Regions from separate parts of the Pseudarthrobacter xylosi genome, predicted to be linked through region 2. Evidence: riboswitches for the same ligand, from Rfam matches in the RefSeq annotation. Region 2 holds a riboswitch; each other region holds the start of a gene.
The links. Region 2 has a riboswitch for S-adenosylmethionine ahead of metX (homoserine O-acetyltransferase MetX). Riboswitches for the same ligand answer to the same signal wherever they lie in the genome.
Positions count from the first base shown of each region.

Region 1: linked by a shared signal. The riboswitch ahead of ACZY1F_RS14885 (aminotransferase class V-fold PLP-dependent enzyme) and the one ahead of metX (homoserine O-acetyltransferase MetX) in region 2 are both predicted to bind S-adenosylmethionine.
Region 3: linked by a shared signal. The riboswitch ahead of ACZY1F_RS03650 (DUF1737 domain-containing protein) and the one ahead of metX (homoserine O-acetyltransferase MetX) in region 2 are both predicted to bind S-adenosylmethionine.

Region 1 covers NZ_JBVAYT010000006.1:251,239-257,557, reverse strand. Annotated here, with positions in the region: gene ACZY1F_RS14890 (class I SAM-dependent methyltransferase) at 1-746, opposite strand, end outside; gene ACZY1F_RS14885 (aminotransferase class V-fold PLP-dependent enzyme) at 852-2,276, opposite strand; SAM riboswitch class IV at 2,312-2,425, opposite strand; gene hisN (histidinol-phosphatase) at 2,582-3,394, opposite strand; gene rsgA (ribosome small subunit-dependent GTPase A) at 3,449-4,564, opposite strand; gene aroA (3-phosphoshikimate 1-carboxyvinyltransferase) at 4,548-5,948, opposite strand; gene ACZY1F_RS14865 (DoxX family protein) at 5,955-6,319, opposite strand, start outside.
Region 2 covers NZ_JBVAYT010000002.1:575,478-581,796, forward strand. Annotated here, with positions in the region: gene ACZY1F_RS06615 (CPBP family intramembrane glutamic endopeptidase) at 1-384, shown strand, start outside; gene ACZY1F_RS06620 (VOC family protein) at 522-1,160, opposite strand; gene ACZY1F_RS06625 (bifunctional o-acetylhomoserine/o-acetylserine sulfhydrylase) at 1,366-2,718, shown strand; SAM riboswitch class IV at 2,787-2,901, shown strand; gene metX (homoserine O-acetyltransferase MetX) at 2,914-4,029, shown strand; gene ACZY1F_RS06635 (hypothetical protein) at 4,114-4,644, opposite strand; gene ACZY1F_RS06640 (winged helix DNA-binding domain-containing protein) at 4,658-5,878, opposite strand; gene ACZY1F_RS06645 (SGNH/GDSL hydrolase family protein) at 5,908-6,319, opposite strand, start outside.
Region 3 covers NZ_JBVAYT010000001.1:770,526-776,844, reverse strand. Annotated here, with positions in the region: gene ACZY1F_RS03665 (LysR family transcriptional regulator ArgP) at 1-670, shown strand, start outside; gene ACZY1F_RS03660 (O-succinylhomoserine sulfhydrylase) at 700-1,908, opposite strand; gene ACZY1F_RS03655 (rhodanese-like domain-containing protein) at 1,905-2,318, opposite strand; gene ACZY1F_RS03650 (DUF1737 domain-containing protein) at 2,315-2,572, opposite strand; SAM riboswitch class IV at 2,586-2,701, opposite strand; gene ACZY1F_RS03645 (hypothetical protein) at 2,827-3,336, shown strand; gene opgC (OpgC domain-containing protein) at 3,423-5,906, shown strand; gene ACZY1F_RS03635 (glycoside hydrolase family 5 protein) at 5,932-6,319, opposite strand, start outside.

The DNA.
Region 1 (6,319 bases), on a different contig from region 2:
CCCCGCCACGTCAGCGTCAGGTACGGCAGGCTGATGTCCTCTTCCACACCGTGCCCCAGATGTTCGTGCAGATACCAGTCCAGATTGGCCAGGACCTTGCTGCGGGTGTCTTCGCCGGCGCGCAGGTAGTAGCTGCGGGACTTCGTCAGTTCCATGATCTCCGCCGTGCTGAGGCTGTCCTCCCACCGCGTCACATGGCTCTCGAGGCCGTCAAACTCCGGTCCCACCACCGGGCGGAACCCGGGCTTGTAGACGTCGCCCGCGTGCATGATGCGGGACAACCGGTGCACCCACGGAACGGACGTGTCCAGCTGGTTCCAGATCAGCCCCAGCGTTCCGCCGGGGCGCAGGATCCGCGCCAGTTCGGTACTCGCGGGCAGCGGATCGCACCAATGCCAGGCCTGCGCAACGCTCACGACGTCGAACGAGGAGTCAGCGAGGCCGGTGGCCTCCGCGGTCCCCTGGGTCGCGTCCACCCCCTGGTAGTGTGCCCGCAGCTGGGCAAGCATGTCCGGGGACGGGTCCACGGCGGAAACCCCCAGGCCGCGTTCCAGCAGCAGGGCCGTGAACTTGCCGGTCCCGGCGCCCACGTCCACGGCGTCCGTGGCACCCGCCGGGATCAGCCAGTCCGCTGTTTCGGCCGGGTAGCCAGGACGTACACGCTGATAATGTTCGCCGCCGTCCTGGAAACTCTGTCCGAGTTCCAGGCGGCGTCCGTGCTCAAGCCTGGGGCCACCCCGTGCCACGTGCGGCCTCCTTCAACTGTGCCCATCGGTATCCTCCGAATTTACCGCATGGGCCGCCACCCGGTGGGCAGCAGTCAGGTCAGGAAGCAGGGACGAAAGGGTCGGTCAGTCGTCAAGGCACGGAGCTGCACCGGCAGTGCCGGGCGTGTTGGGCGCCCAGTGTGGGTAGGTGCGGGTGTCGTTGGCCGGAACCCATCGGCCCGCGTCCACCACGTAATCCCAGCCCAGGCCGGTCCGGCGAAGTTGCTCCAGTCCGGCGAGGAGCCGCTGGGCATCCTCCAGCCGGGATCCTACGCCGAAGCTTGCCCGCAGCGAACCTGAGGGAAGGCCGAGGCGCTTGAGGAGTGGGTGCGCGCAGAAGCGGCCGTCCCGGAGGCCAACGCCGTGCTCGGCCGACAGGTAGGCGGCCACGAGTCCGGCGTCGTACCCTGCCACGGAGAAGTTCACCACGCCGATGGTGCCGGTTTCAGCGTCCGTATCCGAGAAGATCTGGTGCACAGTGACGCCGTCGATCTTCCCCAGCCCGTCCACCAGGAATGACCTGATGGCCGCTTCGTGGGTGTGCCAGCGGTCGTGGTCCAGGGATGCGATGACCTGGGTGGCTCGGGCCAGGGTGGCCGCGCCCAGGACGTTGGGGGAGCCGCCCTCGTGCCGGGCCGGACCGGTGGCCCAGCTGACGCCGTCGAGCCTGGCCTCGCGGACGGCGCCGCCGCCGGCCAGGTGGGGAGTACCTGCGTCGAGCCAGTCGGTGCGGCCCACCAGTACCCCGGAGCCGAACGGCGCGTAGAGCTTGTGGCCGGAGAAGGCGAGGTAGTCGACGTCGTCGGCGCTGATATTGATGCGCCGGTGCGGTGCCAACTGAGCGGCATCCACCACGATCCGTGCTCCGTACTGATGGGCGAGTGCGGCCAGGGCCTTGACCGGGAGGATCTCGCCGGTGACGTTGGAGGCACCCGTGACCGCGAGGAGGCTCACGTTGCCCTGCTCAAGTTCGGCACGGAGGACCTCGAGGGTCCCCACGATGGTGTCCGCTGCGACGACGCTGCGGTGCGGGACGCCCTGCCACGGCAGGAGGTTGGCGTGGTGCTCGATGTCCAGGTAAAGGACATCGCCGTTGGGCCGTCCGTCCGTCGCCGGCAGGCAGCCCGCCAGCAGGTTGAGCGAGTCGGTGGTGTTGCGGGTGAAGATGACGGAGTCGTCCGGGCGGCCGCCCACAAAGTCGCGCACGATATTCCGGGCGTTCTCATAGACGGAGGTGCTGATCTGCGATGCAAAGCCGGCGCCGCGGTGGACGCTGGCGTAGAAGGGCAGGATCTCGTTGAGGTAGGCGGACACCACAGAGAGGGCAGGAGCGGACGCACCGTAGTCCAGGTTTGCGTAGCGGACGTGGCCGCCCTGGATCAACGGTGCCTGGATTTCCGCGCCGGTGACCGCGGAAAGGGGGCGCCCGGCTACGGCGGCGGCATCCTTGAACAGCGCAGCGGCGTTGTTGGGAGAAACACTGCTGGGGGAGACGGTGGCAGTTGTCACGGAGACCTCACTCGAAAAGGACTCCCGGTACCGGGAATCCGCGCTTGCCGTGTCCGTTCCGGACCGGCCTGGTCGTCACCCGGGGCACCCCACCGCGAATGGAGGGTTGCCGGCCAGCAAACCGGGGTTTAGCGCTGGCACTCGTGACCTGTTAAGAGCGTAGAACATGCGCCGGGGGGAGAAGGAAGCCCGGCCCAATGTTAAGGGCTTTGTTACGTGCGTTTGAGGTATGGAATATTTGTCGAAGATACGACGGCGGACGCCCCTATCAGGAGGCGTCCGCCGTCGATAATTCGAAAATTGACCTAAAGGAGGTCGTCCAGATCCGGGTTCAGCCGTTTGAGGACCTCTGAGTGCAGGATGGAGTTCGTGGCCAGCGCGTTGCCGCCGAACGGACCGTCCTGACCCTCCAGAGAGGTGAAGCGGCCGCCGGCTTCCACCACGATGGGCACCAGGGCAGCCATGTCGTAGAGGTTCAGCTCCGGCTCGCAGGCGATGTCCACGGAACCTTCGGCCACCATGCAGTACGACCAGAAATCACCGTAGGCGCGTGTGCGCCACACGTCTTCGGTCAGTCCCAGGAACTCATCCAGGTTGCCGCGTTCCTTCCAGCCGCCCAGGCTGGAATAAGACAGGGAGGCGTCCGAAAGTTGGGAGACGTCCGAGACCCGGAGCCGCGTTGCGGCGGCGAGCGACTTGCCCATGTAGGCGCCGGAACCCTTGGCGGCCCACCAGCGCTTGCCCAGCGCGGGGGCGCTGACAACTCCCACCACGGGTTCGCCTTCGTCCACGAGGGCGATCAGGGTGGCCCAGACCGGGACACCGCGGATGAAGTTCTTTGTGCCGTCGATGGGATCAATGATCCAGCGGCGGGAGCCGTGGCCGGAGCTGCCGAATTCCTCGCCCAGCACGGCGTCGCGGGGACGCGAACGGGAGAGCTGGCCCCGGATGGCTTCCTCCGCTGCCTTGTCCGCGTCCGTGACCGGTGTCAGGTCCGGCTTGGTCTCGATGCGGAGGTCCAGTGCCTTGAAGCGGCTCATGGTCTGGTCGTCCACGGAATCGGCCAGCACATGGGCAAGGCGCAGGTCATCGTTGTAGCTCGAAGCGGGTTGGATCATGGTTACAAACTACCGTCTCAGGGCCGTGGGGTTGGGGACGTCGGCTTTAGGCCGCTAGCCTATGCTGCCCAGTTCCTTGGTTTCCTGGCCCACCAGGCGGGGATCCGTGCCGAGTAGCCGGCGCAGTGACGCGAGCCGGGCCGGGCCGGTGGGGCCCGCTTTACCGTCCGCCACCCAGGCGTCCACTCCACAGTTGACGGCCGCCGTGTTGTGCTTGCAGCCACGCTCGCACGCATCCGTGCCCGGCTCCAGGTCCGGGAAGGACCGCAGGATCCGGTCCGGGTCCACGTGCGCCAGCCCGAACGAGCGGATGCCAGGGGTGTCGATGATCCAGCTCCCGGCGGGAGCCCCGGTCAGCTTCAGGGCAAGGGCCGACGACGAGGTGTGGCGGCCGCGGCCGGTCACCGCGTTCACCCCACCTGTAGCCCGTTCGGCCCCGGTGAGCGCATTGACCATGGTGGACTTGCCCACTCCGGAATGCCCCAACATGACCGAGACCTTGCCCTCGAGGTGCGCGCGGAGCTGCGAAACCGCATCACCGTCCAGGCGGGCAGAGAGGCCGTCATCGGAGCGGGCATCAATACCTGAGGCCTCGGAGTCCGACGTGCGGCTGATGATCACCGGGAAGTCGAGGTGCTCATAGTTGGACAGCAGTTCTGCGGGATCCTTGACATCCGCCTTGGTGACGAGCAGCAGCGGCTCGATGCCGGCGTCGTACGCGGCCACCAGGGCGCGGTCAATGAAGCCGGTGCGTGGCTCCGGGTTTGCGGCGGCCACTACCACCACCAGCTGATCGGCGTTGGCCACCACCGCACGTTCGATCGGATCAGTGTCATCGGCGCTGCGGCGCAGCAGGGTCCTGCGGTCCTGGATCCGGACCAGCCGGGCCAGGGTGTCGGGCTCCCCGGACACATCGCCTACAAGGGAGACGAAGTCGCCGGCCACCACGGGGGAGCGGCGCAGTTCGCGGGCCCTCGCTGCGATGATGATCCGCTCCTCGCCCGAGTCCTCACCGACGACGGCGGTGTACCGGCCGCGGTCCACGGTGATGATGCGGCCCGTGACGGCGTCATCGTGGCTGGGGCGGTCCTTCGTGCGCGGCCGGGAGCCCTTTTTGCTGGGCCGGATCCGGACGTCGGACTCGTCCCAGGAATCAGTGCTGCGGGCCACCAGTGGAACCTTCCGTGGCGTCGCCGGTGGCCGCGCCCTGGGCGAGCATGTCCGCCCACATCTGCGGGAATTCCGGCATGGTCTTGGCCGTGGTGGCGATGTCCTGGACCTCGATGCCCGGAACGGCGAGGCCGAGGATTGCGCCGGCAGTGGCCATCCGGTGGTCCGCGTAACTGTGGACGACGCCGGCGTGCAGCTTGGCCGGGCGGATCACCAAGCCGTCGCTGGTCTCTTCCGCGTTGCCGCCGAGGCGGTTGATTTCGGTGACGAGCGCGGCTAGCCGGTCCGTTTCGTGGCCGCGAAGGTGCGCGATGCCGGTCAGTCGTGAAGGTCCACTGGCCAGGGCGCAGAGGGCCGCCACTGTGGGGGCGAGCTCGCTGGTTTCGGCAAAATCCGCACCCTTGATCTCTGGTCCGCCGGTGACGGTCAGGACGCCGTCAGCCAAACTGACGTCTGCGCCCATGTCCGCCAGGATGCTGCGCCAGAGATCTCCCACCTGGGTGGTGCCGGTGGGCCAGTCCGGGATCCTCACCGTTCCGCCCGAGGCAAGGGCGGCGGCCAGGAACGGACCGGCGTTGGAGAGGTCCTGCTCGATGCGCTGGTCAAAAGCACGGATGGGGCCCGGGGCCACCACCCAGTGGTTTGGCACGGAATTGTCCACGGTCACGCCGACGCCGCGAAGTACGGCAACCGTCATGTTGATGTGGTCCAGGCTGGGCACCGGCTTGCCCACGTGCTCCAGGTGGAGTCCGTCAGTAAACCTGGCCCCGACCAGCAGGAGGGCGGAGACAAACTGGGATGACGCGCTGGCATCGATCACCAGGTGGCCGCCCCGGACTTCCCCGGTGCCTTCAACGGTGAACGGCAGTGACGAGGGGGTCCCGCCGTCGGACGCGGTAAGGGCCACCCCGAGGGCTTTCAGGGCCTCGATGATGGTGCCCATGGGGCGATTCCGGGCGTGGGGGTCGCCGTCGAACACACTCACGCCGTTGCGCAGCGCCGCGAGCGGCGGAACAAAACGCATCACTGTGCCGGCGAGGCCGCAATCAATGTGCGTAGTCGATGACGGCGCCTCCTGGCTCAGCGGCGTGACCTCAAGGTCCGGCCCGAAGGCGCCGTCGCCGGGCACCTCCGTGATGGTGGCTCCCAGCTGGCGCAGGGCGTCGATCATCAGGGCGGAGTCCCGGGAATGCAAGGGTGCGCGGAGACGGGACGGTCCGTCAGCCAGCGCAGCCAGGACCAGGAACCTGTTGGTCAGGGACTTGGAACCAGGGACCGTGACGGTGGCGTTGATAGGCCTGCTGGCGAAAGGTGCCGGCCAGTGGGGAACGGTGTGGCTGGAGACGTACTGATCCGTGGCTGCGGGCGGGGTGGAACCGGTCATCCGTCCTTACGCCCCCGTTGCGTGATCCACGGCGCGGCGCACGGCCTTGTCCGCCTTGTGGAGCTTTTGGCCGGTGGTCTTCCGGGCACCGGCAGCAGTCTTCCGGGCGTCCGCGGCCAGGTGCTCGGCACGCCAGGCCAGGCCCGGCTTGCCGGCGGTGTCCACGGAGGCAAGCAGGGCGCCGCCACTGAGGGACATGTTCTTGAGCAGCTGGTTCCGGCGGGCCTGGCGGCCTTCTTTGGTGCTGATGTCCGCGCTGCGCCACTCCACAAAGGTATTAAGGAGGGAGATGACGGTCAGCAATGATGCCGAGAGGCGGCTGAACTTACCCAGGCCGAACAGTACGCCGGCACCCACCTGCGTTCCGCCGA
Region 2 (6,319 bases):
GCGGGACGTGCCCTCGGGATCACCACCGCCATCATCCCCAGCGCACTCGACTCGTACTGGTGGACCGTTCCGGTCCTGATCCTGTCCGCGCTGCGGCACGCCGTGGTGGAGGAAGTCATCGTGGTGGGCTACCTCCTGGACCGATTCGGCAAGTTCGGCTGGAGCATGCCGCTGGCCATCTTCGCCAGCTCGATGCTCCGTGGCAGCTACCATCTGTACCAGGGCTTCGGGCCGTTCATCGGCAACGCCGTGATGGGGGTGGTGTTTGCTTGGCTCTATACAAAGACCAAGCGGGTGATGCCGCTGGTCATCGCGCATGCCCTGCTGGACATTGTTGCCTTCGTCGGCTTCAGCCTCTTTGGCCGGGCGGTGGGCCTGGGGTAAGACGGCTATGGTTCCCGTGCAGCACAGGTGTCTTCAGTCGGGTCCGGCTGCAAGTCAGACTTAAAAGAATTCGGCCGCCATCGGTGGGTGGCATCATTGGCACCCGCTGATGGCGGCCGAAGCTATTGAAGGTGCAATCAGATGGTGACTGCTCCGGAAGCGGTTTCGAAGGTCACTGACAGGATGCCCGGGGTTCCATGCGGAGCCACCCAGTCAACAGCTACATCCTCCAACGGCTTCTCGACGGGCTCACCCAGCCATTCCGTCACGCGTTCAGCGGAACCGGCTATGGTCAGGCAGCTCATCTTAACGTGGCTCTCATAGGCGTTGGACGGGTGGAGGGCGGGGTCGCCCTCCCACTTGAGCATGTACGGGACCTGGGGGTCCGCGATCAGGCCCAGGATGCCGATCTGCTTCCAGACCAGCTCGCGGCCGTCCGGGAACTTGCGGTTGCCGTTGACGGCGGCACGGCCCAGGCGGTTTTCAAACGGAGCGAGGTCGTCCACTTCGACGCACCAGCCCATCCAGCCGCCGCCGGCTTCGGACCGCGCCCGGACAGCCTGCCCGAAGGGAGCCTTGTCCGATGCCGGGTGGTTGAGAACCTCCACCACTTCCAGATACTTGTGGCCGGCTAGGGGAATAATCATGTTCCGGGTTCCAAACCGGGGGTGCACGCCACCCTTCACGGCTTCAACGCCGAGGGCGGACGAAATACGTTCGGTGGTGGCAACTAGGCCATCTTGTTCACAGGCGTAAGAGACGTGATCCATGCGCATGCCCTCATCTTGGCACTTTGTGATCCGGCTCTCAGCTAAGGGTAGCCTTACCGGAATCTGTCGCGTCACGAGTGGACATTCCGCAGGAAAGCAGGGCGAAGAAGCGGCCGGCTGACCACGTTCGTCACAATCCTGTTCCCGTCAGGGAAAGTCTTCCTACACTGAACGCAACCGAGCAGTGCCACGCCACGTCAAGGAGCATTGAATGTCGAACGGATGGTCTTTCGAAACCCGCCAGATCCACGCAGGCCAGGAACCGGACAGCGCCACCGGCGCGCGGGCGCTCCCGATTTACCAGACGACGTCGTTCGTCTTCCCGAGTGCCGAAAGTGCCGCCAACCGGTTTGCCCTCGCCGAGCTCGCACCGATCTACACCCGCATCGGCAACCCCACACAGGATGCTGTGGAGCAGCGGATTGCCAGCCTGGAGGGCGGGCTCGCGGCATTGCTGCTGAGCTCGGGACAGGCCGCTGAAACGTTTGCCATCCTGAACATCGCCGAAGCCGGTGACCACGTCGTGGCCAGCCCCAGCCTCTACGGCGGGACGTATAACCTCTTGGCGCACACCCTCAAGAAGTTCGGCATTTCCGTTACGTTCGTGGCCGACCCTGACAACCTGGACCATTGGCGCGACGCCGTCCAGCCCAATACCAAGCTCTTCTTCGCCGAAGTGGTCTCCAACCCCCGCCAGGACGTGCTGGACATCGAGGGTGTGTCCCGGACCGCCCACAACGCCGGCGTGCCCCTCGTGGTGGACAACACCCTCTCCACGCCCTACCTCATCCGCCCGCTCGAATGGGGCGCCGACATTGTGGTCCACTCCGCCACCAAGTACCTCGGCGGGCACGGCTCGGCCATTGCCGGCGTGATTGTGGACTCCGGCAATTTCGATTTCGGCGCGGACCCGGAACGTTTCCCGGGCTTCAACACCCCGGACCCCACCTACAACGGGCTGGTCTACGCCCGTGACCTCGGGGCAGACGGAGCCCTCGGCGCCAACCTGTCCTACATCCTGAAAGCCCGGGTCCAGCTGCTGCGCGACCTCGGCTCGGCCGTGTCACCCTTCAACGCCTTCCTGATCGCCCAGGGCCTGGAGACGCTGAGCCTGCGGGTGGAGCGGCACGTGGCCAACGCCGTCGACGTCGCCCAGTGGCTTGAGGCAAGGGACGACGTCGAATCCGTCGCCTATGCGGGGCTGCCCTCCAGCCCATGGTACGAGCGCGGCCGCAAATACGGCCCCAAGGGCACCGGTGCGGTGGTGGCGTTCAACCTGGCCGGGGGCGCAGAGGCAGGGAAGCGCTTCGTGGATGCCCTGGAGCTGCACTCCCATGTGGCCAACATCGGGGACGTCCGTTCACTGGTCATCCACCCGGCATCAACCACGCACAGCCAGCTCTCGCCCGAGCAGCAGGCTATCGCCGGGGTCACCCCGGGACTCGTCCGTTTGTCTGTGGGCATCGAACACATCGATGACATTCTCGCCGACCTTGAGGCCGGGTTCCGGGCGGCGAAGGGCACGGCGGAACCTGACAAAGACGCGGCAAGCCAGCAGCAGTAGGGCTCCCGCGAAGTCACAACCAGTCACACGCTTAGCGATAGGCCGGGGCTGTTCGTACACTCGAAGCAGGTCATGAGTGCCAGCGACAGCCCCGGCTTGCTGGCCGGCAACCCTCTTTTGCGGCGGGGTGCCCCGGGTGAGGACCTGGCCTGCCGGTCAATTGACGGTGGGCAAGCGCACAGAAAAGGTCCTTCCATGACGATTACCATTTCCCGTACTGCAGCACCCGGAAACGGCGTGGTCCGTTACGCCAGCATTGGTGGCCTCGAGCTCGAAGCCGGCGGTTACCTCCCGGACGTCACCCTTGGCTATGAAACGTGGGGAACCCTCAACGCGGACGGCTCCAACGCGGTCCTGATTGAGCACGCCCTGACCGGCAGTACGCACGTGACACGCGGCGACAGTGACGAGCCCGGCTGGTGGGAACAGCTGGCCGGACCCGGGGCGCCGGTGGACACGGACCGGTTCTTTGTGGTCTCCATCAACATAGTGGGTGGCTGTTACGGCTCCACCGGGCCGTCCTCGGTTGCCCCGGACGGCAAGCCGTGGGGGTCACGGTTCCCACTGGTAACACTGCGGGACACCACGGCGGCTGAGGCCAGGCTGGCTGACCAGCTGGGTATCCCCAGCTGGTACGCCGCGCTGGGCGGATCCATGGGCGGCGCGCGGGCGCTGGAATGGGCGGTCACTTACCCGGAACGGGTCCAGCGGTGCGCCATTATCTCGATCGGTGCCGCCAGCACGGCCGAACAGATCGCATTCGCCCAGGCTCAGACGCTCGCCATCCGCCAGGACAGCAATTTTAACGACGGCGACTACTATGGCGGTCCGCTGCCGGAGGACGGACTGGCCCTGGCGCGCCGCATTGCGCACATTACCTACCGCTCCGCCGAGGAATTCGATGGCCGCTTCGGCCGTGCGGCCCAGCACCCGGAATCGCCGCTCCAGGCGGCAGCGCTGGGGGAGCGGGGCCGCTACCAGGTGGAAAGCTACCTGGACCACCAGGGCAAAAAGCTGGTGCGGCGTTTTGATGCCAACAGCTACATCGCCATCACCGATGCCCTGATGAGCCACGACGTCTGCCGCGGGCGGGGTTCCCTCAACGAGGCCCTGGGCCGTGCCACCGCCCGGTTTTTCGTGGCTGCGGTGGACAGCGACCGGCTGTACTTCCCGTCCCAGTCACGTGAGCTGGCTGACGCGCTCCCGGGTAACGTGGATGTGCACGTTATCGAGGCTCCGATCGGCCACGACGGCTTCCTGACCGAGATCGGCCAGCTCGGCGTCCAGCTCCGGAACACCTTCCTGGTCTAAGCGCGAGCCCCTGCCCTTAAGCGCGAGAGGACACTTGTGGCCCTCTTGGGTCCGGGGCCACAAATGTCCTCTCGCGCTAGGCGTTCAGCCGTTCATGATGTCGGAGCGGCGCTTCATGTAGTCCTCCATGGCCAGCTCGCCGTTGCTGTACTGCTGGTCGAGTTCGGCCAATTTCCGGGCGCGGTACCCCTGCGGGCCCGACGGCGGCAGGGGAATGCCGGGGGCGGCAGGCTGCTGCGGTGCTTCCGCGCGCTGCTCCGGCGCCGGCTGGCCGTCAGGTTGCGGCTGGCCATACGGCGGGAACTGCTGGTCCGCGGACGGCATCGGCTGCATGGGCGGCAGCGGCTGGCTCGGCGGCAGGGGCTGCGGGCTCATGATCTCGCGGTAGCCGCCGCTCATGTAGTCCTGCTGCGTGTAGCCGTCACGGGGCTGCTTGCTCTGCGGCCCCGGGTACTGTTCGCTGCCCGGGTACTGCCCGCCGCCTGGAAACTGCTCGGGGTAGCGCCCGGAAAAGCTCTGGTCCTGGTTCCGTTTGTTCACGGATTTCCGGTACATCCGCATCGCCATCGGTACCACGAACGACAGAATGATGATCCAGAAAAACAAGCTGTTCACGGTGTAGCGCCTCTCATATGTGTCCTTCCAGCTTAACCCCGGCGCCCACACGGACGGACGGGATCCCCAGGAAGGCCCCGTACCGGTCCACGGCGTCCTGCACGGCGGCGTCCAGAGCCGGGTCCGCGCCAGCGAACAGACGGATATCCAGCTCACAGCGGCCGGCGAACATGGTGTGCCTCCAGCAGCCGGCCATCCGCCCGTCGAGCAGCACCACATGAATCGGCGCCCCGGCCACCGGAAACGCCGGGGCGGTGCCTCCCAGATAATGCCGCGTGGCTGAATAGCCCATCACGTATTCGTCGTAGCACTGGATCAGGTCGATCCGCGGTCCTGCCGCTGACGTGGCATCGCCGCCGTCCGCCGGGGCGTCGAAATAATGCACGACGCCGTCGATCACCACCGTCGCCAGCGTCTCGGGAGCCGCCGCCAGGGACTGTTGAAGGCCGAGCCGCACGTCGGCCATGGTGAGTCCGGACCAGTCGGCGCAGTCCTTGACCGTGGCCGGCCCGCGGCTCGTGAAGTAGCGCCGGACGAGTTCGCCGAGCGCTTCGGCCCGGGTGGGCGGCATGGCCGGGCCGGGAGGAACGCGCTCGTCAAAGAGGGCGTAGGTCTGCTTCAGGGCACCACCCCGGCTGTGTACCGGCGTCCCGCTGGCCAGGACACCGCCGATCTCGGCGTGCATGATCAGGTAGGCCAGCCCGAAGCCGGTGGCCGCGAACCCTTCGTCCTGAAGCCGCACGGCCAGCTGTTCCCGGGTCAGGTGCCGCCCGCCCCGGACGGCTTCGGCCAGGACCTGCCCGCTCCGGTCAGCGGCGTCGGCATCAATCCCGGTCCGCCGGTACATGCCGGCGTTGCCCTGGTGAAGCCGCGGCGCGGACAATGCCGTCAGCCAGCGAAGGTCCTCCCGATGCACAAAATGCCAGGTAGGCCGCAGGATATGGGTGCGCAGGATGAGTCCGTCGGACACCGCCTGCTCCACGTCCATGGCAGTGGGCACGTGAGCAGCGGCAGCGCCACGATCAGCGGAGGCCTTGGACGCAGAACCAAGGCCGGTCCGTTGCGCCAGGCTCCAGCGGGCGTAAGGGAACTCCTGCGCCTGGACAGCCAGGAGGTGCCGGACGGCGTCCGCCGGGGAGTCCAATCCGGGCCCGCGCAGTTGTTGGGCGTGAAGCCGCCGCCGCACGACCTCATCCGGATCCATGGCCGTCCGGGGCAGCTGTCCGTGTGTCACGCCGGGCCGCCGCTCACGCCGCGGCACCCCTAGCGCCGGGCGTCGGTGGTGCCCAGCGGCCCCTCGCCGGAACCCAACGGAACGCCCGGGCCGAACACGGGGCCCGGCGTCGGACGTTTTGCGGTGATTCCGTCGCCGGAGGAACGCTTGCGCAACCGCCGCACCACCCACGGGACGAAATACTCACGGGCCCACACCAGGTCTTCGGAGCGGGCTGCCCGCCAGGTGCGGACCGGCACCGGCTTGGGCCGTAGCGGTTCGAGCGTGTGGTTCACGTTAAGCGATTCCAGCACCATGGCGGCGATGGTGTGGTGTCCCAACGGCGAAAAATGCAGGCGGTCCTCGCCCCACATCTGCGGATCGTTCAGCTGCTTGAGCGACCACATGTCGGCGATGATGGCATCATGGCGGGCCGCCACGGTGCGCAGGTTCTCGTTGTAG
Region 3 (6,319 bases), on a different contig from region 2:
GGACGCACAGCAGGAGCTCGGGGCGAGCCAGGACCGGCCGACGGCGCCCATCCCCTTGGTGGTGAACGCGGACTCACTCTCCACCTGGTTCATGCCGGCGCTGGCAAGTCTTCCGCCGGACCTCGGCGCGTGCTTCGAACTCCGCAGGGAAGATGAGCAGCATTCCACCCAGCTCCTCCGGACAGGATCGGTGATGGCCGCGGTAACCGCAACGCCGGAACCGGTCCAGGGCTGCAGTGTGGAACCGCTGGGTTCCTTGCGGTACCGCGCGGTGGCAAGCCCCGGGTACCTCCTGCGCTGGTGGCCCGACGGGCCGGAACTTGTTGCAGGGAGCCTGGCTCCGGTGGTGGATTTTGACCGCAAGGATGACCTGCAGGACGGGTTTTTCCGCAGGCTGACCGGCGCGGAACTGACCGCACCGCGGCACTATGTGCCGTCGTCGGCCGAGTTCGCCCAAGCCATCCGGCTGGGACTGGGGTGGGGACTTCTGCCGGAGCAGCAGTGCCTGGCCGACATCCGGAACGGCGGCCTCGTGGAGCTGGCACCGGCCAATCCCGTTGACGTGTTGTTGAACTGGCAGCGGTGGAAGATCGACTCGCCGGTGCTCAACCAGCTGACCGCCGCGGTCCGGGAGACGGCGGCCCGGCAGCTCCGCCAGCCAGGCGCCTGACCGGGCGCAAAGCTAAGCGCGAGCCGGAACTAGATGTGCTTCAGGGCCTGCTCCAGGTCGCCGATGAGGTCGTCCACGTCCTCCAGGCCCACGGACAGCCGCACCACGCCGTCGCTGAGCCCGATGGCGGCACGGCCTTCGGGACCCATGGCGCGGTGCGTGGTGGTGGCCGGGTGGGTGATGAGGGACTTGGCGTCGCCCAGGTTGTTGGAGATGTCGATGATCCGCAAGGCGTCCAGCAGCGCAAAGGCGGCTTCCTTGCCCGAGCGGCCAGCCGTCGTCGCAAGTTCCAGCGTGAGGACGGTGCCGCCGGCCTTCATCTGCTTGGCGGCGAGTTCGTACTGCGGGTGTGACTTGAGCAGCGGGTACTTGACCCAGCTGACGGCCGGCTGCTGTTCGAGCCATTCGGCCAGCCGCAGCGCGGACGCGGACGAGTGGTTCACGCGCAGCGCCATGGTCTCCAGGCCCTTGGTCAGCACCCAGGCGTTGAAGGCGGAGAGCGCCGGGCCCGTGTGCCGCATGAGCTGCTTGACCGGGCCGTCGATGAATTCCTTGGTGCCCAGGATGGCGCCGCCCAGGACGCGTCCCTGGCCGTCGATGTGCTTGGTGCCGGAGTACACAATGACGTCCGCCCCCAGTTGGCCGCAGCGCTGCAGCAGCGGAGTGGCAAAGACATTGTCCACGACGACGGTGGCCCCGGCGGCGTGCGCCAGCTCGCTGACCGCGGCGATGTCCACGATTTCCTGCATCGGGTTGGACGGCGATTCGAAGAACACCGCGGTGGTGGGCTCCGACAGCGCAGCAGCCCATTGCTCCAGGTCCGGGCCGTCAACAAACACGGTTTCCACGCCCCAGCGCGGCAGGATTTCGTTCAGGATCACAAAGCAGGAGCCGAACAGAGAGCGCGCGGCAACCACCCGGTCCCCGGCCGCCAGCAACGCACCCAGGGCGGTGAATACCGCGGACATGCCCGACGCCGTCGCGAAGCACGCCTCGGTGCCTTCGAGCAGGCGGAGGCGTTCCTGGAACGTGGCCACGGACGGGTTGCCGTACCGGGAGTAGACGAAGCGTTCGTCCTCGCCGGTGAAGGCACGCTCGGCGGCGGCCGCGGACTCGTAGACGAAGCCCGAGTTCAGGAAGATTGGCTCGGTGGTTTCCTGGAAGTTGGTGCGGTCCAGCCCGCCACGGACCGCCTGCGTCTCGGCGCTCCAGCCGGCGGCGTCTTCGTTGAAGGTCACTTGGCTATTCCCAGGTTGGTGGGCAGGCCGCGGTTCTTCCAGCCGTTGACGGTGCGCTCGCCGTACCGGTCCGGCTCGCCTTCGAAACCCTCCAGGACGTTGTAGGAAGTGAAACCGGCCTGCGTCGCGGCGACGGCGGCGGCGATGGAACGCTGGCCCGAGCGGCAGAGGAACAGCAGTTCTGTGCTGTTATCCTCCGGTGCCTGTTGTGTCAGGTCGGTGAGGAAAGCCGGGTTGGGGATGCCGCCGGGGAACGTCCACGGGATGAACAGGGGATCGTTGTCGGTGGCCTTGGTGTCGGGGATGCCGATGTGGGCCCATTCGCCCTCGGTCCGGACATCCACCAGGATGGCGCCTTGTTCGAGTTTCGCCCAGGCTTCCTGCGGGGTGAGGTCTCCGGCGTAGCTCACGCGTGGCCCTCGCCGTCGAAATCGAGGTCTTCCACGGCGGAGGCGACCGCTGCGTCAGCGGTGGCGATGGCCGACGGGAGGATGAGTGCCTGGGCAACAATCACAACGCCGCCGTTGGACGTCGCGGCCGGGCTGCCGTGCAGGACATACCCTTCGGCCAGGGCAGTGGAAATCCGTTCACAGAAAGACCTGTCATCCGGCCCGGTGACAAGCCGGTACAACAGTTTCTCTTCAGGGGCGGGGGCGTCAGACACGACGGAACTCCTTCTTTCACGCTTGCAGCTCGAATGGGTCGATATGCCGAGTATTCACCTGAGGCACCCCGCCGCGAAAGGGAGGGTTGCCGACCGGCCAGTCAGGGCTTGGCGCCGGTTCTCATTACTCCCCAAAAACGTAACATCCGGCCCGCCCGGCCGCACTGCCGCCGTCGTCATGTTCCGTAACCAACGCGCAGTTCCGTAACCCCGCCGTGCTTCCGTAACCCCGGCGCTGACGGGACAATCGGGTCATGGGGAAAATGCGGGGCCACTCACTGACGGGCGCCTGGGCACGTGTATTGGCCGTGGGGCTGTGTGCCGTGCCGGTACTCGTGGGGGCGACAGGCTGCCGCGACATTTTCGCGCCGCCGCCCTGCATGCCGCCGGAGTTTTCCATCTCGCCTGCCGCCGCGAAACCGGGTGACCAGGTCACCGTCAGCGCCCCGGACACCACCTGCGATGCCCGCTACGGCGCCGACGCGCGGGTCCAGGTGGAATTGCTGGATCCGTACGGCACCACCGTGCTGGAAGAGCTCGCTCCCATGACCGACGACGGCGGCTTCACTTTTGTGTTCACCGTCCCGGCCGGCGTGGCACCCGGGACAGCCGGGGTCACCGCCCACCCCTATGGCGTGGACTGGTGCGATGACACCGGGGTGAACAACAGGGTGGGGGCGGGACCGCAGACCCTCGTCGGAGTCGCCTGTGCGCAGAGGCTCGTGCCGCTGTTGGTCCTTGGACCCGAGACTAAGCAGGGCTGAACCGGACCAAAGGCGGAGGCAGCTAGAGTTTGCAGAGGCGCCGGCCACCGTCTTTGAAGCAGCCGTTCTTGGGGGATTACACCAATATGCCAACAGCCACCGCGCCGACCCGCAACGCCAGCCTTGCCGGCTCTCCCCAGCAGACACGGCTGCGGGCCGCCGTCGTGCTACTGCTCACCGTCCTGTTGGCTGTCCTGGCGATGTTGCCAACCGCCGGGACTGCCCGCGCCGCCAATACGGCTCCGGAGCCGGGAAAGCCGCTGCTGGGCGCGGTCCTTGAGTGGGGCGAGGATTCGGCGGCCAGCTTTGCCGAGCGGCTGGGAGCGACGCCGGCCCTGGTGGGCCATGACATTTCCATCCCCTTCCGGTCCTCGGAAACCAATGCCATCCGGCAGTTCCTGGACCAGGCTGCGGCCTTGGGCTCCCATGCCATGCTCACCGTCAAACCCACAGTTCCGCTGCAGCAGATCGACCACGCCACCGCCCAGTCATTTGCCGCCGAGATCACCCGGATTTCGGCAGGCTTCCGGGGCCAGGTGCTGGTCCGCTTCGCCCCAGACATGAACGGGAGCTGGCTTGACTGGGGGCAACAGCCGGCAGCCTACCGGGCCGCCTTTAGGGCAGTGGCTGCAGAGTTCAAGGAAACGGACGACGCCGGCACCGTGATGGTGTGGGCACCCTTCCTGGGGCGGGACTACCCCTTTGGCCGGAACCGCAATGCCCCCGCTGCCGGCAGCGAGGGCTTTGCCCTGTTGGACACGAACGGCGATGGCACCTGGGACGGTGCCGACGGCGCCTACGCGCCTTACTATCCCGGGGACGAGGCCGTGGAATGGGTAGGGCTGGCCGCCTACCATGACGACACCGCCGGCACGGCCGCCGTCAACACCGTGGCCGCCCCCGGAGAACTGGCAGGGATGCTGACCGGAGTCGGCAACGAGGACTTCTACGCCACCTACGTGGAGCAACGGGACAAGCCGTTCCTCCTGCAGACCGCGGCCTTCTACAGCCCCGCTGCCGGCGGCGCCGCGGAGGCCGACATCAAACGGGGCTGGTGGGACCAGACACTCGAAGCTGCGACGTCCGGGCAGTTCGGCAAGACCGCTGCCGTGGTCTGGGACGAACGGACCAGCACCAGGGACACCGGCGTGGCCAGCATCGACTGGACCATCACGGGAAACGCCGACGTGGCTGCAGCGGCACGCGCCCGGCTGGACGCGTCCGGCCTCGTCACGGGTCCGGTCAATGGAATCGTCTCCGGCCAGGAGTATGCCCAGGCCAACACCCTGACGGGCGTGGCCGCCTGGAGCGTGGGCGCGGCCCTGCTCATCCTCCTTGTTGTCCTGTGGCAGGTCCCGCGGCGGGTGACCGCCGTGGCTGCCTGGGGTTACAACGACCCGTCAAACCGGGATTCCCGCGTGGACCTGCTGCGCGGGGCAGCCATCGTCTTTGTGGTGGTGAACCACCTGGGCCTGACGTCCCTGTTCCAGCTCCTGACCCAGGAAGCGGTGGGTTTCGTCTCGGGCGCGGAGCTGTTTGTGCTGTTCTCCGGACTGGTGGTGGGCATGGTCTATGGGCCACGGGTCAAGGACGACTTCGGCACGGTGGTGGACCTGACATCACGGCGGGCGGGCAAGCTTTATGTCACCGCCCTGGTGGTGCTGGTGGGCATTTTCCTGGTTTCCCTGTTGCCCATCTTCCAGACGGATCCCCTCACCACCTACACCGACCAGGGAACAGGAGGGGCCGGCCATGCCGCGGCCGGCCGGACCTACAACCTGTATGCCGGCATGGAATCGCTTTTTCAGTTCCCCGTTCCGCCCCAGGTCCTGCCGGCCATCCTGCTCCTCCAGTTCGGGCCGTGGCAGTTCAATGTGATGGGCCTGTACGTTGTCCTGCTGCTGGTCAGCCCGCTGATCCTCGCCGCCCTGAACCGTGGCCGGACGCTGTGGGTGCTGGCGGCCACGCTAAGCGTCTACTCAGTCGGCGCCGCCACCCGGACCAGGCTGCTGCCTTCCCAGTTCGAGGATTCGTTTCCGCTGCTGGTGTGGCAGGTGCTTTTTGTGCTCGGCCTGGTGGCGGGTTTCCACCGGCGGAAGATCGTTGCATGGCTCTCGGCCCACACCTGGGCGGTGGCAGCCTGCAGCGGCGCCGCCATGGTTTTCGCGTTCCTGTCCTGGGGCAACCCTTATCTTGCCAACGGGTTTGACCTCCGGCTGGGCGTCATCCCGGATTCCCTGTACCGGACCATGTATGACTCCTTCTTTGCCCGCACCTACCTGGCGCCGGGACGGCTGCTGAACGTCGTGGTAGTGGTGGTAGCGGCCTACGCTTTCCTCACGGCCTACTGGAAGCCCACCGAGCGTGCCTTCGGATGGTTTCTTATCCCGCTTGGCCGGGCCACGCTCTACGTCTTTGTTATCCACGTGGTCCTCATCGCCGTGGTTGCCAATATCCCGGCACTGCAGCAGGGCGACATTCTCCTCAACACGGCTGCCTACGCCGTAATCCTGGGGCTCCTGTGGGTCATGGTCCGGACGCGCTTCCTGTTCAGGATCATCCCCACCTGACCTGACCCGCCTGGTCACCTGAGTTTCACTGGTCGTGCAGTTCGCGGGTCAGGAGTTCCTGGAGGGCCGTATTGGGTTCGCTGGGTTTGCCGGCACCGCTCAGATAGAGCCCCATCTGGGCGCCGTGGTATTCCCAATAGGCGAAGCTGAGGTTGTTTTCTTCCAGGAGCGCTAGCATGTCGATGACCCACTGGCCGCCGCCCTTGCCTTCCATCTGGAAGGCCTGCCGGACCAGGCCGAATTCCAGGACCGACATCGGCACGTTATTGTCCTTGCCGAACTTCACGTGCTTGGCCATCTCATGGGCCAGATAGGCCTTGTCGCGTGCCATGAATCCCTCGCCGGCGGCGCCAGGCGGCTCGGCGTAAACATCGAGCTGGAGGCCGATCACGGGGAGAGCGCCGGTTGAGGCT